4 regions of the Streptomyces sp. NPDC048211 genome follow, and region 3 is predicted to be linked to each of the others. Evidence: riboswitches for the same ligand, from Rfam matches in the RefSeq annotation. Region 3 holds a riboswitch; each other region holds the start of a gene.
The links. Region 3 has a riboswitch for S-adenosylmethionine ahead of ACGFZA_RS11430 (hypothetical protein). Riboswitches for the same ligand answer to the same signal wherever they lie in the genome.

Region 1 (3,094 bases), on a different contig from region 3:
CCGGCAGACCGCTTCGGTCCCGCGCTTCCCGGCGTCTCGGGAAGCGCGGTCACCGCCGTACTTCTGGAGCGGCACGAGGACGGTCCCGCGGTCACCGACGTGTTCCGCATCAGCATCACGGCGGGCGCCGTACAGGAATCGGAAGGACACGTCCCGGGCACGCGGGAGAGCCTCATGGTGCTGAGCGGGACGGCCGTCGTCGGCCCGCCGGACGACACCCGTACGGCAGGCCCCGGGGCCTGCGCGCACTGGCGGGCCGACGAGCCGCACGTCTACGGCGCGCCCGACGGTGAGGTGCAGGGCATCCTCTTCGTCCGCTATCCCTCGGCGGGGGAGTCCGCGCCTGCTCCGGGCCGGAGAACCGCTCGCGACGCGGGCTGAGCGCCGGGGCTCACGCCGCGTCGGGCACGACGTCGTCCGCGCACGGGAAGGCGGGATGACCGCCGAGGCGGCGGACGAAGTCCTGGAGCCGCGGATACGCGGACAGGGAACCGGCCGTGCCCGGATGGACGAGCGCTACCCACAGGTCCACGTCGGCGGCCGTCAGCTCCGCACCCAACGCATACGGCTGCAAGGAGAGATGGCGCTCCATCAGGTCGAGCGCCGCCGTCCGTTCCGCTGCCGCGGCGGACGGTGTCACGTTCCGCTCCAGCAGATCGCGCAGGCTTTCGATGTCCGCCGCGAGCGACGGCGGGTGGAGTGCGGAAGGGCGCGCCTCGTCGTGCCCGGACAGCAGCCCCGCGAGGTCGCGGAGGATGTCGGGCGTGTGGTTGCTGACGATGCGGCCGCTCCAGCGGTCGCACAGCGCGGGAGCCGTCAGCGGTCCGTCGTAGTGGAGCACCGTGGCCTCGTACGCCCTGCGCAGCGAGGCGAAGCCCTCGGGGGTCCCTGCCGGGTGGGTCAGGAGCGTGGTGGCGACCGAGTCCTTCACGCCGAGGAGGCCGAGTGTGATGGAGATGCGCAGCGAACGCGGACAGCTCGCCGACAGGAACAGTTCATAGCGGTGCGGCGCCGGATAGAAGCCGCCGGCGAGGCCGACGCCGATCCGGCTGTGGAAGCGGGGGGACGGAACGCCCGACGAGGGGCGCAGGCCTGCGGCGCGGGAAGCGGAGGCGGACGAAGCGGTGCCGTACTTCGGCGAGCTGCCTGTACTGGAACCGCGCGAAGCTGTCTCGGGCATGACTCTCCCTATGGGGATCCCTGAGGGGAACGACGAAGCCACCGCCGCCTTGTGGGCACCGGCGGCCGGATACGGAACGAGTGCGCCTGCGTACCGGTCCGGACCGGGAGGACCCGTCGGGGCCCGGTGCGATCACGCCGGGACGAGGAGTCCGGCAGACCGGACCGGGACGGGTCCGGGGCGCGGACTAGTAAGCGCTGGAGACGCGCAGGAGATCGATGTGCAAGCGCCTCGTCAAGCCGTTCCTGGGCAATTCCCACCGGTCCCGCCATCGGGGCTCGCGAGACGCGAGACCGCGCTTGCCCTGTCGCACCAACAGGACCCGGTCGTCACCCGGGGCACCCCATCGCGGTGGAAGGGTTGCCTGTCAGCGGGCCGGGGCCGATGACCGCACGAACGGGAGATCCCGCCCGGGCAGCGCTGACAATCGTGACCGTCCACGTCAGTTTCGGTGCGCCCGGAGGCGCCGTCAAGAAGGCGGGACGAGCCGTCTCGCCTGATGGTCACCGGGCGCCGGGACTCCCCTCGGGCCGGGCCCCGGCTCAGCCCGCGCCCAGCAGGTTGACCAGACGGATGTAGCGGACCCAGTCCCAGTGCGGACCCGGATCCGTGTGATCCGTGCCGGGGACCTGTACATGGCCGAGGATGTGCGCGCGGTCCTTGGGGATGCCGTAGCGGTCGCACACCGAGGCGGTCAGCAGCGCCGACTTCTCGTACATGGCGTCGGTGAAGTACGAGGGCTGGTCCACATAGCCCTCGTGCTCGATGCCGATGCTGCGGGTGTTGTAGTCCCAGTTCCCCGCGTGCCAGGCGATGTCCTTCTCCCGCACGCACTGGTCGATGTACCCGTCCGCCGAGCGCACCACGTAGTGCGCGGACACCTGTTTCGCCGGATTCTGGAAGATCGCCACGGCGTCCGAGAAGGTCTCCTGGGTGACATGGATGATCACGTACTGCACCGGATATGCCGAAGGCCGCGTCGAGACGGTGTAGTTGGACGTCGAAGCCGGAACCCAGTGGGCGGCCGGGTAGTCCGTCGTGCCGGCCGTCGCCGCGGTGGCGCGGACGGAGGCGGGCAGCAGGGCCGCCGCAGCCGTCGCCGCCGCGCCCTGAAGGATCCTTCTGCGGTCCATGCGTACTCCTGAGTGTGGGGGAGGGGGCAGCGGGACGCTCCGGAACGGACCTCACGCAGCCCTGCGGCATCGCGCGGGATGCCGGTACCCGAATCCCCGGCATCCCGTGACTCCCTCGCGTCCGGTGACCGGGAGGTGACGTCCGATGTACGACCGAGCGGAGTGCGCGCCCCACCGTACGGGCGCCGGGCGAGTGGCGGAAGACGGCGTCAGCCCGAAATCGAGCTGAGGCGGAGTGAGTTGAGGAGGATACGGGTCCTGCGCCCGGACCGCCGGGCGATGGCGCACGGCGGCCCGGGAGCGTCCGCCCGTCAGTGGGTGAGCGGGCGCGGCAGCTTCAGGAGCGTCACGGACGTCCCGATGCCCGAGCCGACCAGCCGGCCGTCCGCGTCGAACGCGCCCGCCCCGTCGGTCATCCCGAAGTCGTTGTCGTTGATCAGGGCGAGCGTGTCCCGCCCGGTCACCGCCACGCCCTCGATCTTTCCGGGCACGCCCGGGACCGTGCCCAGGTCGACGACGAGACTCTTGCGCAGGACCGGGACGCCCGAGACTGCCGGGTCCACCAGTTCCTCGTACGAGGGCGCAGCCGATGGCACGTCCCAGCGGGAGCCCAGGATGCCCGCGCCACGGGGGAGCGTGACCCGGTGCAGCCGGGCCGCCCGGTCGGTGCGCTCCTCGACCAGGAGATCGTTGCCGCCGATCGCGACGACCGAGGAGATCTTCAGCTCGGACGTGTCGTCCTCACCGGGGTCCACGACGTCCACCGCGTCGAAGCGGTAGG
Region 2 (3,094 bases), on a different contig from region 3:
TGGGCGGAGCGGCCGTCGGCCTCATCCAGGGCTTCTTCTTCGCGAAGGTCGGAGTACCCGCCTTCGTCGTCACCCTGGCCGGCAACCTCGCCTGGAACGGACTGATGCTCCAGGTGCTGGGCGCCGACGGAACGGTCAACATCCCCGCCGACAGCGTCGTCGCCGAGATCTACTCGACCATCTACCACAGCCCGGCCGCCGCCTACGCGACCGCGGCCGTCGGGGTCGGACTGTTCCTGACCGCCTCCCTCCTGGACGCGGCCCGCCGCAGGGCCGCCAGAGTGCCGTCCCGCCCGGTCGCCGAGATCCTGCTGCGCGCGGTCGTCATCGCCGCCATCGCCTTCGTCACCGCGTACATCCTCAACCGGTACCAGGGCCTCCCGCTGGCCCTCCTGATCTTCCTGATCGTGCTGGTGGTCCTGGACTTCGTGCTGCGCCGCACCACGTACGGACGCAAGGTCTTCGCGGTCGGCGGCAACTCCGAGGGTGCGCGGCGGGCCGGCATCAGTGTGCCCTTCGTCCGGATGTCCGTCTTCTCGATCGCCGGCACCATGGCGGGCGTCGGAGGCCTCTTCCTCGCCGGGCAGATCCAGTCGGCGAGCCAGACCTCGGGCGGCGGCAACCTGCTGATGAACGTCATCGCGGCCGCCGTGATCGGCGGCACGAGCCTGTTCGGCGGGCGGGGTTCCGTCTGGTCGGCCCTGCTCGGAGCCCTGGTGATCGGGTCCATCCAGTCCGGGATGAACATCATGGGGGTGAGCAACGCGGTCCAGTTCATGATCACGGGAGCGGTTCTGCTGGCGGCCGTGGTCGTCGACTCGCTGTCCCGCAGGAGCCAGAAGGCCGCGGGGCGTGCGTGATCCGTACGCGTGCGAGGCCCCACGAGTGCTGTCCCGTGCCGGGGAACAGAGCGCGCAAGATCAGTACGCGTGCGCGCTCCACGAGTGCTGTCCCGTGCCGGGGAACAGAGCGCGCAAGATCAGTACGCGTGCGCGTCCCGCAAGTGCCGTTCCGTGCCGGGGAACAGAGCGCGCGGTCGCGTTGTTCTGCGCCATGGCAGTGCCCGCACGACCCGTGTGTGCGCGACCATGATCTACCGGGGCATTGCGTGGCGCTGTCGGCACGCGTAGCGTTCCGGACAGGTCATGAGTGTCAGCGACAAGCCCTGGCTTGCTGACCGGCAACCCTCCTGCGCGGCGGGGTGCTCCAGGTGACGACCAGGCGGGGCCCGTCCGGGTTCCGCAAGCGCGAGGCCCCCGGGCCCGCCGAGCCGGAAGAGCGGAGGCCACGGTCATGCCACCGGTGTCCCACCCGTTCGTCAGGGTGCTCGCCCCGCGCCGCCGCGTTCATCTGTACTCCCGGCCGCACATCGACCTCCAGCGCGTGGCCGGCGCGCTCTGTTGTTCCTGACCCGTACCCGCGACGCCGAACCTCCCGACGAGGCCCGGCGATCACCCACGGTCGATCAGGAAGGCACCCTTTCGTGTCCGCATCGTCATTGCCGCACCCTCCCCTGTCCACGTCCCCGCTCCACCTAGCCGTCGCCCTCAACGGCGCGGGCTGGCACCCCGCCGCATGGCGCGAGCCGGAGGCCCGTCCCGGAGAACTGCTCACCGCCGCCTACTGGACCGACACCGTCCAGGAGGCCGAACGCGGCCTGATCGACTTCGTGACGATCGAGGACGCGCTCGGCCTCCAGTCCTCGCGGTTCACGGAGCCGGACGGACGTACCGACCAGGAGCGCGGGCGCCTCGACGCGGTACTCATCGCCGCCCGAGTGGCCCCGCTGACCCGGCACATCGGACTCGTCCCCACCGTGATCACCACGCACACCGAGCCCTTCCACATCTCCAAGGCGATCGCCACCCTCGACTACGTGAGCACCGGCCGGGCCGGTCTGCGGGTCCAGGTGTCGGCCCGGAGCCACGAAGCGGCCCACTTCGGCCGCCGGACGTTTCCGCGCTTCCGCGTCGAGGACCTGGACACCCCGGCCGTACGCGACCTGACCGCCGAACTCTTCGAGGAGGCCGCCGACTACGTCGAGGCGGTACGTCGCCTCTGGGACAGCTGGGAGGACGACGCGGAGATCCGCGACGTCGCCACCGGCCGCTTCATCGACCGCGACAAGCTGCACTACATCGACTTCGAGGGAGCGCACTTCAGCGTCAAGGGCCCCTCGATCACCCCCCGGCCCCCGCAGGGCCAGCCGGTCGTCAGCGCGCTGGCGCACCAACGCGTGCCCTTCCAACTCGTGGCCCGTTCCACGGACATCGGCTACATCACCCCGCACGACGCCGGGCAGGTCCGCACCATCATCGACGAGATCCGCACCGAACAGGCCGCAGCGGGCCGGGCGGCGGATCCCCTGCACGTCTTCGGGGACCTCGTGGTCTTCCTCGACGACGACCCCGCGGCCGCGACGGCACGCCGGGACCGCCTGGACCACCTCGCGGGCTCTGCGTACACCAGTGACGCGAAGGTGTTCACCGGCACGCCCGCCCAACTGGCGGACCTGCTCCTGGACTGGCAGCGGGACGGGCTCTCCGGCTTCCGGCTGCGCCCCGCAGCGATCGCCCACGACCTCCCGGCCATCACCCGAGGACTCGTGCCCGAGCTCCAGCGCCGCGGCGCCTTCCGGAGCGCCTACGAGGCCGACACCCTGCGCGGGCTGCTCGGACTCGCCCGCCCCGCCAACCGCTACGCCACCGTCTGAGCCGGAGGGACCACCGACATGAGCACCAGCAACGGCGCCGGCACCAGCACCGGCAAGCCGCTCAAGCAGATCCATCTCGCCGCCCACTTCCCGGGCGTCAACAACACCACAGTGTGGAGCGACCCCAAGGCCGGCAGCCACGTCGAGTTCAGCTCGTTCGCGCACTTCGCCCGCACCGCCGAACGCGCGAAGTTCGACTTCCTGTTCCTCGCCGAGGGGCTCCGTCTGCGTGAACAGGGCGGCGAGATATGCGACTTGGACGTCGTGGGACGCCCCGACACTTTCACCATCCTGTCCGCGCTCGCCGCCGTCACCGAACACCTCGGCCTCACCGGCACGATCAACTCCACGTTCAACGAGCCCTACGAGGTGGCCCGCCAG
Region 3 (3,094 bases):
ACGCGTTCACCGTCTGCGACGCGTACCACTGCTCGTTCATCGGATCGACCGACCCGAACCGCTACTACCTGTGGAGCGGATACACGGGGAACGACAAAACCGGCGGCGGCCCCGTGCTCGGTAACGACGAGGCGGGGTACGGATGGACCACCTATCCCGAGCGGCTGGAGCAGGCCGGGGTGTCGTGGAAGGTCTATCAGGACATCGGTGACGGGCTCGACGCCGCCGGGTCCTGGGGATGGATCGATGATGCCTATCGGGGGACGTACGGCGACAACTCGCTCCTGTACTTCAACAGTTACCGCGGTGCAGCGCCCGGTGACCCGCTCCACGACAAGGCCCGCACCGGTACCGACATCAAGAACGGCGGCGGGCTCCTCGACGACCTGAAGGCCGATGTCCGGGCCGGTACGCTGCCCAAGGTCTCCTGGATCGTCGCCCCGGAGGCGTACAGCGAGCATCCCAACTGGCCTGCCAACTACGGCGCCTGGTACATCTCGCAGGTGCTGGACGCCCTGACTGCCGACCCCGAGGTCTGGGGCCGGACCGCCCTCTTCATCACGTACGACGAGAACGACGGCTTCTTCGATCACATCGTGCCGCCCTTCGTACCGTCGGGGGCCGCGCAGGGACTGTCCACCGTGGACACCTCCGCCGACTACTTCCCCGGTGACATCCGGTACGCCGCCGGGCCGTACGGGCTCGGTCAGCGAGTGCCCATGCTCGTGGTCTCCCCGTGGAGCACGGGAGGGTTCGCCTGTTCCGAGGTCTTCGACCACACCTCCGTGATCCGCTTCATGGAGCAGCGCTTCGGTGTGCACGAGCCCAACATCTCGCCCTGGCGGCGCGCCATCTGCGGTGATCTCACCTCGGCCTTCGACTTCGGCCGTACGGACACCTCGGACGTCTCGTTGCCCTCGACCGACGCCTACGAGCCTCCGGACCGCCTCCGGCACCCGGACTACGTTCCCGCGCCGCCCGCCACCGGCACCGTGCCCAAGCAGGAAAAGGGGGCCCGGCCCACCCGGCCGCTGCGCTACGCGCCCTTCGTCGACGGCGCCGCCGATACGGCCACCGGCAAGTACCGCCTCACCTTCAGCGCCGGCGCCGCCGCCGGGGCACAGTTCCTGGTGACCTCCGCCAACCGCACCGACGGACCCTGGACCTACACGACCGAGGCGGGCAAGTCGCTCTCGGACAGCTGGAACACCGCCTATTCCAAGGGCGTGACCGACCTCACCGTCCATGGCCCCAACGGCTTCCTGCGCACCTTCCGGGCCGGCGGGAAGGTGGCCGGTCCGGAGGTGACGGCCCGTCATGATGCCGTTTCCGGCGGGCTGGAACTGACCTTCGTCAATGGGGGCGCCGCGACCGTGCGGCTGACCGTACGCAGCGCCGCCGCGTACGGGGGAGGGGTGCAGACCTTCGCGGTCGGCGCCGGCGCGACCGTGACACACGCGCTTGACCTGCGGGGGAGCAAGAGCTGGTACGACGTCACCGTCATCTCCGACGTGGACGCCACCTTCCTGCGGCGCTTCGCCGGGCACGTCGAGACCGGCCGGGCCGGTTCCAGCGACCCCGGTCTCGTCACCGGGTGAGTGCCCCGGGGCCTCTCCCCGGCACGATCGGGAGGGGAGGGCCCCGGGGGTCGGGGGAGGGCCGGCGGGAGGTCCGGCGGCGTGTGGTGTCCGGTACGGGGTGCCGCGTGCCCCTGACCACTCGTCGGGTCGTGCCGTTTGCGTGGGTTAGAGTCGTGGGTGGGTCATGAGTTCCAGCGCACAGCCCCGGCTTGCTGGACGGCACCCCGCTCCGCTGCGGGTGCTCCGGGTGACGACCTGCCCCGTGCGCAGGGTGCGGGGAACAGCGGACCGCGGTGCAGGGCACTCGGGGTCCTCACCCCGGAAGGCGAACCTCACCGTGCTGCGTCATCTCGCTCAGAACGACTCCGTGCGGAGCGACGCCTGCTCCCGCTACGCCGCGGGCCACCGCGTGCACTGGATCCACGCCAAGAAGTGCCGCCAGGAGCCGGGGCAGGCCGTCGAGGTCCTGCTCACCTCCGGTGACGTCGGCGACGACGGATGGGTCGGGCTGCGGCCCGCCTTCGACTACGCGGGTGACCTTCCCTCGGTGTGGACGCACGCCCCTCGCGCGCTGCGGGAGTCCCTCGCCGCTCACCGCGGGCGGGTGTACTGGCTGGCGCGCTGGCATGCCCTGACGCTCGTGGAGGGCGAACGCGGAGGTGGCGTCGGTGGCGGACTCGCCGGCGGCAAGGGTGCCGGACTGGTCAACGTCGCCCTCCAGGGCGGGGATCTGTGCGAGGAGGGTCAGTAAGAGGGCGAGGATCTGCGCGAGGCGAGGCGAGCCGGGCACGGGGCGAGGGCCTGCGCCAAGGCGGCACCGTACAGGGGCAGTAGATCGCGATGGTCGGCAATTGCGGTGAGATGTCGACCTGTTGTTACGCTCAGGGTGTGGGATTGACCGCTGTTGACAGTTCCGGCGTCACATAAAATCCTTATAGTGGCCATGCGTTGATCGCATGATCGTGACGCTTGCAGCTGTCGCCACAGGAGTCAGGACTCATGACGCGCCCATCTTCCGCCGAGCCCGCGCCGACGTCTCCTCCTCCGCCTCCCGGCTGTCCGGCTCACGCCGGGGCCGTGCCGCTCGACGGGCCCGAATTCCAGGCCGACCCCCAGGCCGTCTACCGGGCCATGCGCAGCGATCACGGGCCCGTCGTCCCGGTGGAACTCCCGGGCGGGTTCCCCGCCTGGCTGGTCATCGGCTACCGCGAGCTCCATCAGGTCACCAGCGACGGGCAGTTGTTCCCGCGCGATGTCGGCCTGTGGAACCAGTGGCCGCACATACCCGAGGACTGGCCGCTGCTGCCCATGGTGGGGCGCCCCCTGCCGTCGATCTACTTCAGCGCGGGCGAGGAGCACCGGCGGCACGTCCGCATGGTCGGACCGGCCCTCGAAGGCGCCGATCCGCATGCGATCCGCAGGCACTGCGAGCAACTGGCGGACCGGCTCGTCGACGAGGTGTGCAGCCGCGGCACGGCCGACCTCGTCGCCGACTTCTGCGAGCCACTCCCCGT
Region 4 (3,094 bases), on a different contig from region 3:
CCGAGGCCATCGCCGCGCTGGACAGCGTCAGCGAGGTCTTCTCGGTCACCGGTACCTACGACCTGATCGCCATGGTCCGGGTGTCCAGGCACGACGACCTCGCCGATGTCATCCCCGGCCGGATCAGCAAGATCCCCGGCGTCGAGGGAACCGACACCCACGTGGCGTTCCGTACGTACTCGCAGCACGACCTGGAGGCGGCCTTCGCGATCGGCCTGGACGCGTAGCCACGTCAGCGGATGAGGCCGGGTACGGACAGCTGTCCGTACCCGGCCTCATCCGCTGAGGGACCTCAGACCTGGGTGGCGGTACCCCGGTCCGGGACGCAACGGCCGTCCTCGGTGCGGTACTTCCACTGGGCGCCCTCGCTCACGAGTTCCCTGACCGCCCGCAGGAAGCGCTCGATGTGCTCGTCCGGCGTACCGGCGCCGAAGCTGACCCGGATCGCGTTGAGGGACTTCTGGCCCGGCTCCGCCTCCGGCGCGCCGCACTCCCCGACGTCCTGCGGGTCGCTGCCGAGCAGGGTGCGCACGAGGGGGTGGGCGCAGAAGAGTCCGTCGCGCACGCCGATGCCGTACTCGGCGGAGAGCGCCGCGGCGAAGTGCGAGCTGTTCCAGCCCTCCACCACGAAGGAGATCACGCCGACGCGCGGGGCGTCGTCGCCGAACAGCGAGAGCACCTTGACCTGGGGGACCTCGGCGAGTCCCGCGCGGACCGCGGTGACGAGCTGCTGCTCCCGGGCCACCAGGCTGTCGAATCCGGCCTCGGTGAGCGCCTTGCAGGCGGAGGCGATGGAGTATACGCCGATGACGTTGGGGGAACCGGCCTCGTGGCGGGCCGCGGTGGTGTGCCACGCGACATCCACTCCGCCGTCGGCGCGCCGGGCGACTGTACGGGAGGCACCGCCCCCGGCCAGGTAGGGCTCGGCGTCGCGCAGCCAGTCGGAGCGGCCGGCGAGGACGCCCGAGCCGAACGGCGCGTACAGCTTGTGGCCGGAGAAGGCGACCCAGTCGACGTCCAGCTCGGCGATGTCGACGGGGTGGTGCGGGGCGAGCTGGGCGGCGTCCAGCACGATCCGGGCGCCGTGGGCGTGCGCGGCGGCGGCGAGCTCCTTGACCGGCCACAGTTCGCCGGTGACGTTGGAGGCGCCGGTGACGCAGACCAGCGCGGGGCCGTAGGGGTCGCGGCCGGCGAGGGCCCGCTCCAGCGTCGCCACGGCCTCGTCCGGGGTGCGGGGGGCGTTCAGGTAGGTCACGCGGGCGTCGCGCCAGGGCAGCAGCGAGGCGTGGTGCTCGGTCTCGAAGACGAACACCTGGCAGTCGGCGGGCAGCGCGGCGGCGAGCAGGTTGAGCGAGTCGGTGGTGGACCGGGTGAAGATCACCTGGTCCTCGGCGCGGCAGCCGAGGAACTCCGCGACGGTCACGCGGCTGGCCTCGAAGAGGTCCGTGGAGAGCTGCGAGAGGTAGCCGGCGCCGCGGTGGACGCTGCCGTAGTACGGCGCGTACGCGGCCACGTCGTCCCACACCCGCTGCAGGGCCGGAGCGCTGGCGGCGTAGTCCAGCGCGGCGTAGGTGACCTCACCGCCGGTGACCAGCGGAACCGTCACATCCTTGCCCAGAACGGGCAGAGGGGCACAAAGGGACTGGTCGGCGGCAGCGGTGAAGACAGACATGACGAACTCCCGTAACAGGCAGGCGAATTCCGCGTGCCTGCGGGTACGCGGCAGCACGGAGGGAAGAAAGAGGGTGTGCGGAGTAGGGCCGAAAAGCCCTATCGCATTCGCGTGCTCACAAGAGGCTCCCTGAGGACCAGGACCCCACGGGTGGACATCTCACGATGTCGAGGGGTCCGCGCTTGCCGCAGACCTCGCTGCCTGCGGCCTGGTCTTCACCCGGGGCACCCCGCCACGGACGGAGGGTTGCCGGACAGCGGGCCGGGGCCGTAGTCGCTGTCACTCATGACCTGCGCAGCATCTTGCCATACGGAGCGGAACGCGCAAGGCGCAGTCCATGATCTGGACTGCGCCCTGCCTCACATTCCGTACGCCGGCCCCTCAGGCGTTGCTGGCCACGACCCATCTCTCCAGCGCCCGGCCTGCCGCGCCCGAGTCGATGGACTCGGCGGCCTTGGCCATCCCCGCGGTGAGCTGCTCGACGAGCGTGCCCTCCCCCGGGTCCAGGGCGACGAGCGCCGCCGCCGAGTTGAGCAGCACCGCGTCCCGTACGGGGCCCGTCTCGCCGGCGAGCAGCCGGCGGGCCACATCGGCGTTGTACGAGGCGTCGGCGCCCCGCAGCGCCTCGACCGGCACCAGGTCGATGCCGACGTCGCGCGGGTCGAAGGCCTCCTCGCGCACCACGCCGTCCCTGGCGACCCAGACGCGGGAGGTCGCGGTGGTGGTCAGCTCGTCCAGGCCGTCGTCGCCCCGGAAGACCAGGGAGGAGTTGCCGCGCTCGGCGAGGACGCCCGCGACGATGGGCGCCATCCGCAGGTCGGCGACGCCGATCGCCTGCGAGCGCACCTTGGCCGGGTTGGTGAGCGGCCCGAGGATGTTGAACGTGGTCGGCGCGCCGAGCTCGGACCGGGCCTTCGCCGCGTACCGCAGGGCGGGGTGGAACTTCACGGCGAAGCAGAAGGTGATGCCCGCTTCCTCGGCCACCTCCACCACCCGCTGCGGGGGCAGTTCCAGGTTGACGCCGAGCTTGCCCAGGACGTCGGAGGAACCGCTGGCCGACGACGAGGCGCGGTTGCCGTGCTTGACGACCTTGGCGCCGGTCCCGGCGACGACGATCGCCGACATGGTGGAGATGTTGACCGTCTTGGCCATGTCCCCGCCGGTGCCCACGATGTCGACCGTACGGCCGGGCACGTGGATGGTCGTGGCGTGCTCGTACATCGCACGGACCAGTCCGGAGACCTCCGTGACGGTCTCGCCCTTGGCGCGCAGCGCCACCGCGAAGCCGGCGATCTGCACATCGGTCGCCTCGCCGCTCATGATGCGGTCCATCGCCCAGGCGGTGTCGTCGGCGGTCAGGTCCTGGCCGCGCAGCAGGGGGGTCAGCACGCCGGGCCAGGAACGGGCCGCCACGCTGTCGCC

Region 1: it holds a riboswitch for S-adenosylmethionine, as region 3 does, so the genes downstream of both, ACGFZA_RS21780 (putative leader peptide) here and ACGFZA_RS11430 (hypothetical protein) in region 3, are expected to answer to the same signal.
Region 2: it holds a riboswitch for S-adenosylmethionine, as region 3 does, so the genes downstream of both, ACGFZA_RS21155 (putative leader peptide) here and ACGFZA_RS11430 (hypothetical protein) in region 3, are expected to answer to the same signal.
Region 4: it holds a riboswitch for S-adenosylmethionine, as region 3 does, so the genes downstream of both, ACGFZA_RS19275 (aminotransferase class V-fold PLP-dependent enzyme) here and ACGFZA_RS11430 (hypothetical protein) in region 3, are expected to answer to the same signal.

What each region holds. Positions count from the first base shown of each region.
Region 1 covers NZ_JBIDAD010000005.1:495,722-498,815, forward strand. Annotated here, with positions in the region: gene ACGFZA_RS21770 (helix-turn-helix domain-containing protein) at 1-381, shown strand, start outside; gene ACGFZA_RS21775 (glutathione S-transferase C-terminal domain-containing protein) at 392-1,180, opposite strand; gene ACGFZA_RS21780 (putative leader peptide) at 1,368-1,493, opposite strand; SAM riboswitch class IV at 1,471-1,615, opposite strand; gene ACGFZA_RS21785 (N-acetylmuramoyl-L-alanine amidase) at 1,723-2,313, opposite strand; gene ACGFZA_RS21790 (esterase-like activity of phytase family protein) at 2,625-3,094, opposite strand, start outside.
Region 2 covers NZ_JBIDAD010000005.1:342,438-345,531, forward strand. Annotated here, with positions in the region: gene ACGFZA_RS21150 (sugar ABC transporter permease) at 1-860, shown strand, start outside; SAM riboswitch class IV at 1,142-1,254, shown strand; gene ACGFZA_RS21155 (putative leader peptide) at 1,294-1,410, shown strand; gene ACGFZA_RS21160 (LLM class flavin-dependent oxidoreductase) at 1,484-2,713, shown strand; gene ACGFZA_RS21165 (NtaA/DmoA family FMN-dependent monooxygenase) at 2,732-3,094, shown strand, end outside.
Region 3 covers NZ_JBIDAD010000002.1:1,040,302-1,043,395, forward strand. Annotated here, with positions in the region: gene ACGFZA_RS11425 (phosphocholine-specific phospholipase C) at 1-1,598, shown strand, start outside; SAM riboswitch class IV at 1,761-1,870, shown strand; gene ACGFZA_RS11430 (hypothetical protein) at 1,918-2,331, shown strand; gene ACGFZA_RS11435 (cytochrome P450) at 2,580-3,094, shown strand, end outside.
Region 4 covers NZ_JBIDAD010000004.1:675,751-678,844, reverse strand. Annotated here, with positions in the region: gene ACGFZA_RS19280 (Lrp/AsnC ligand binding domain-containing protein) at 1-227, shown strand, start outside; gene ACGFZA_RS19275 (aminotransferase class V-fold PLP-dependent enzyme) at 293-1,672, opposite strand; SAM riboswitch class IV at 1,846-1,963, opposite strand; gene trpD (anthranilate phosphoribosyltransferase) at 2,054-3,094, opposite strand, start outside.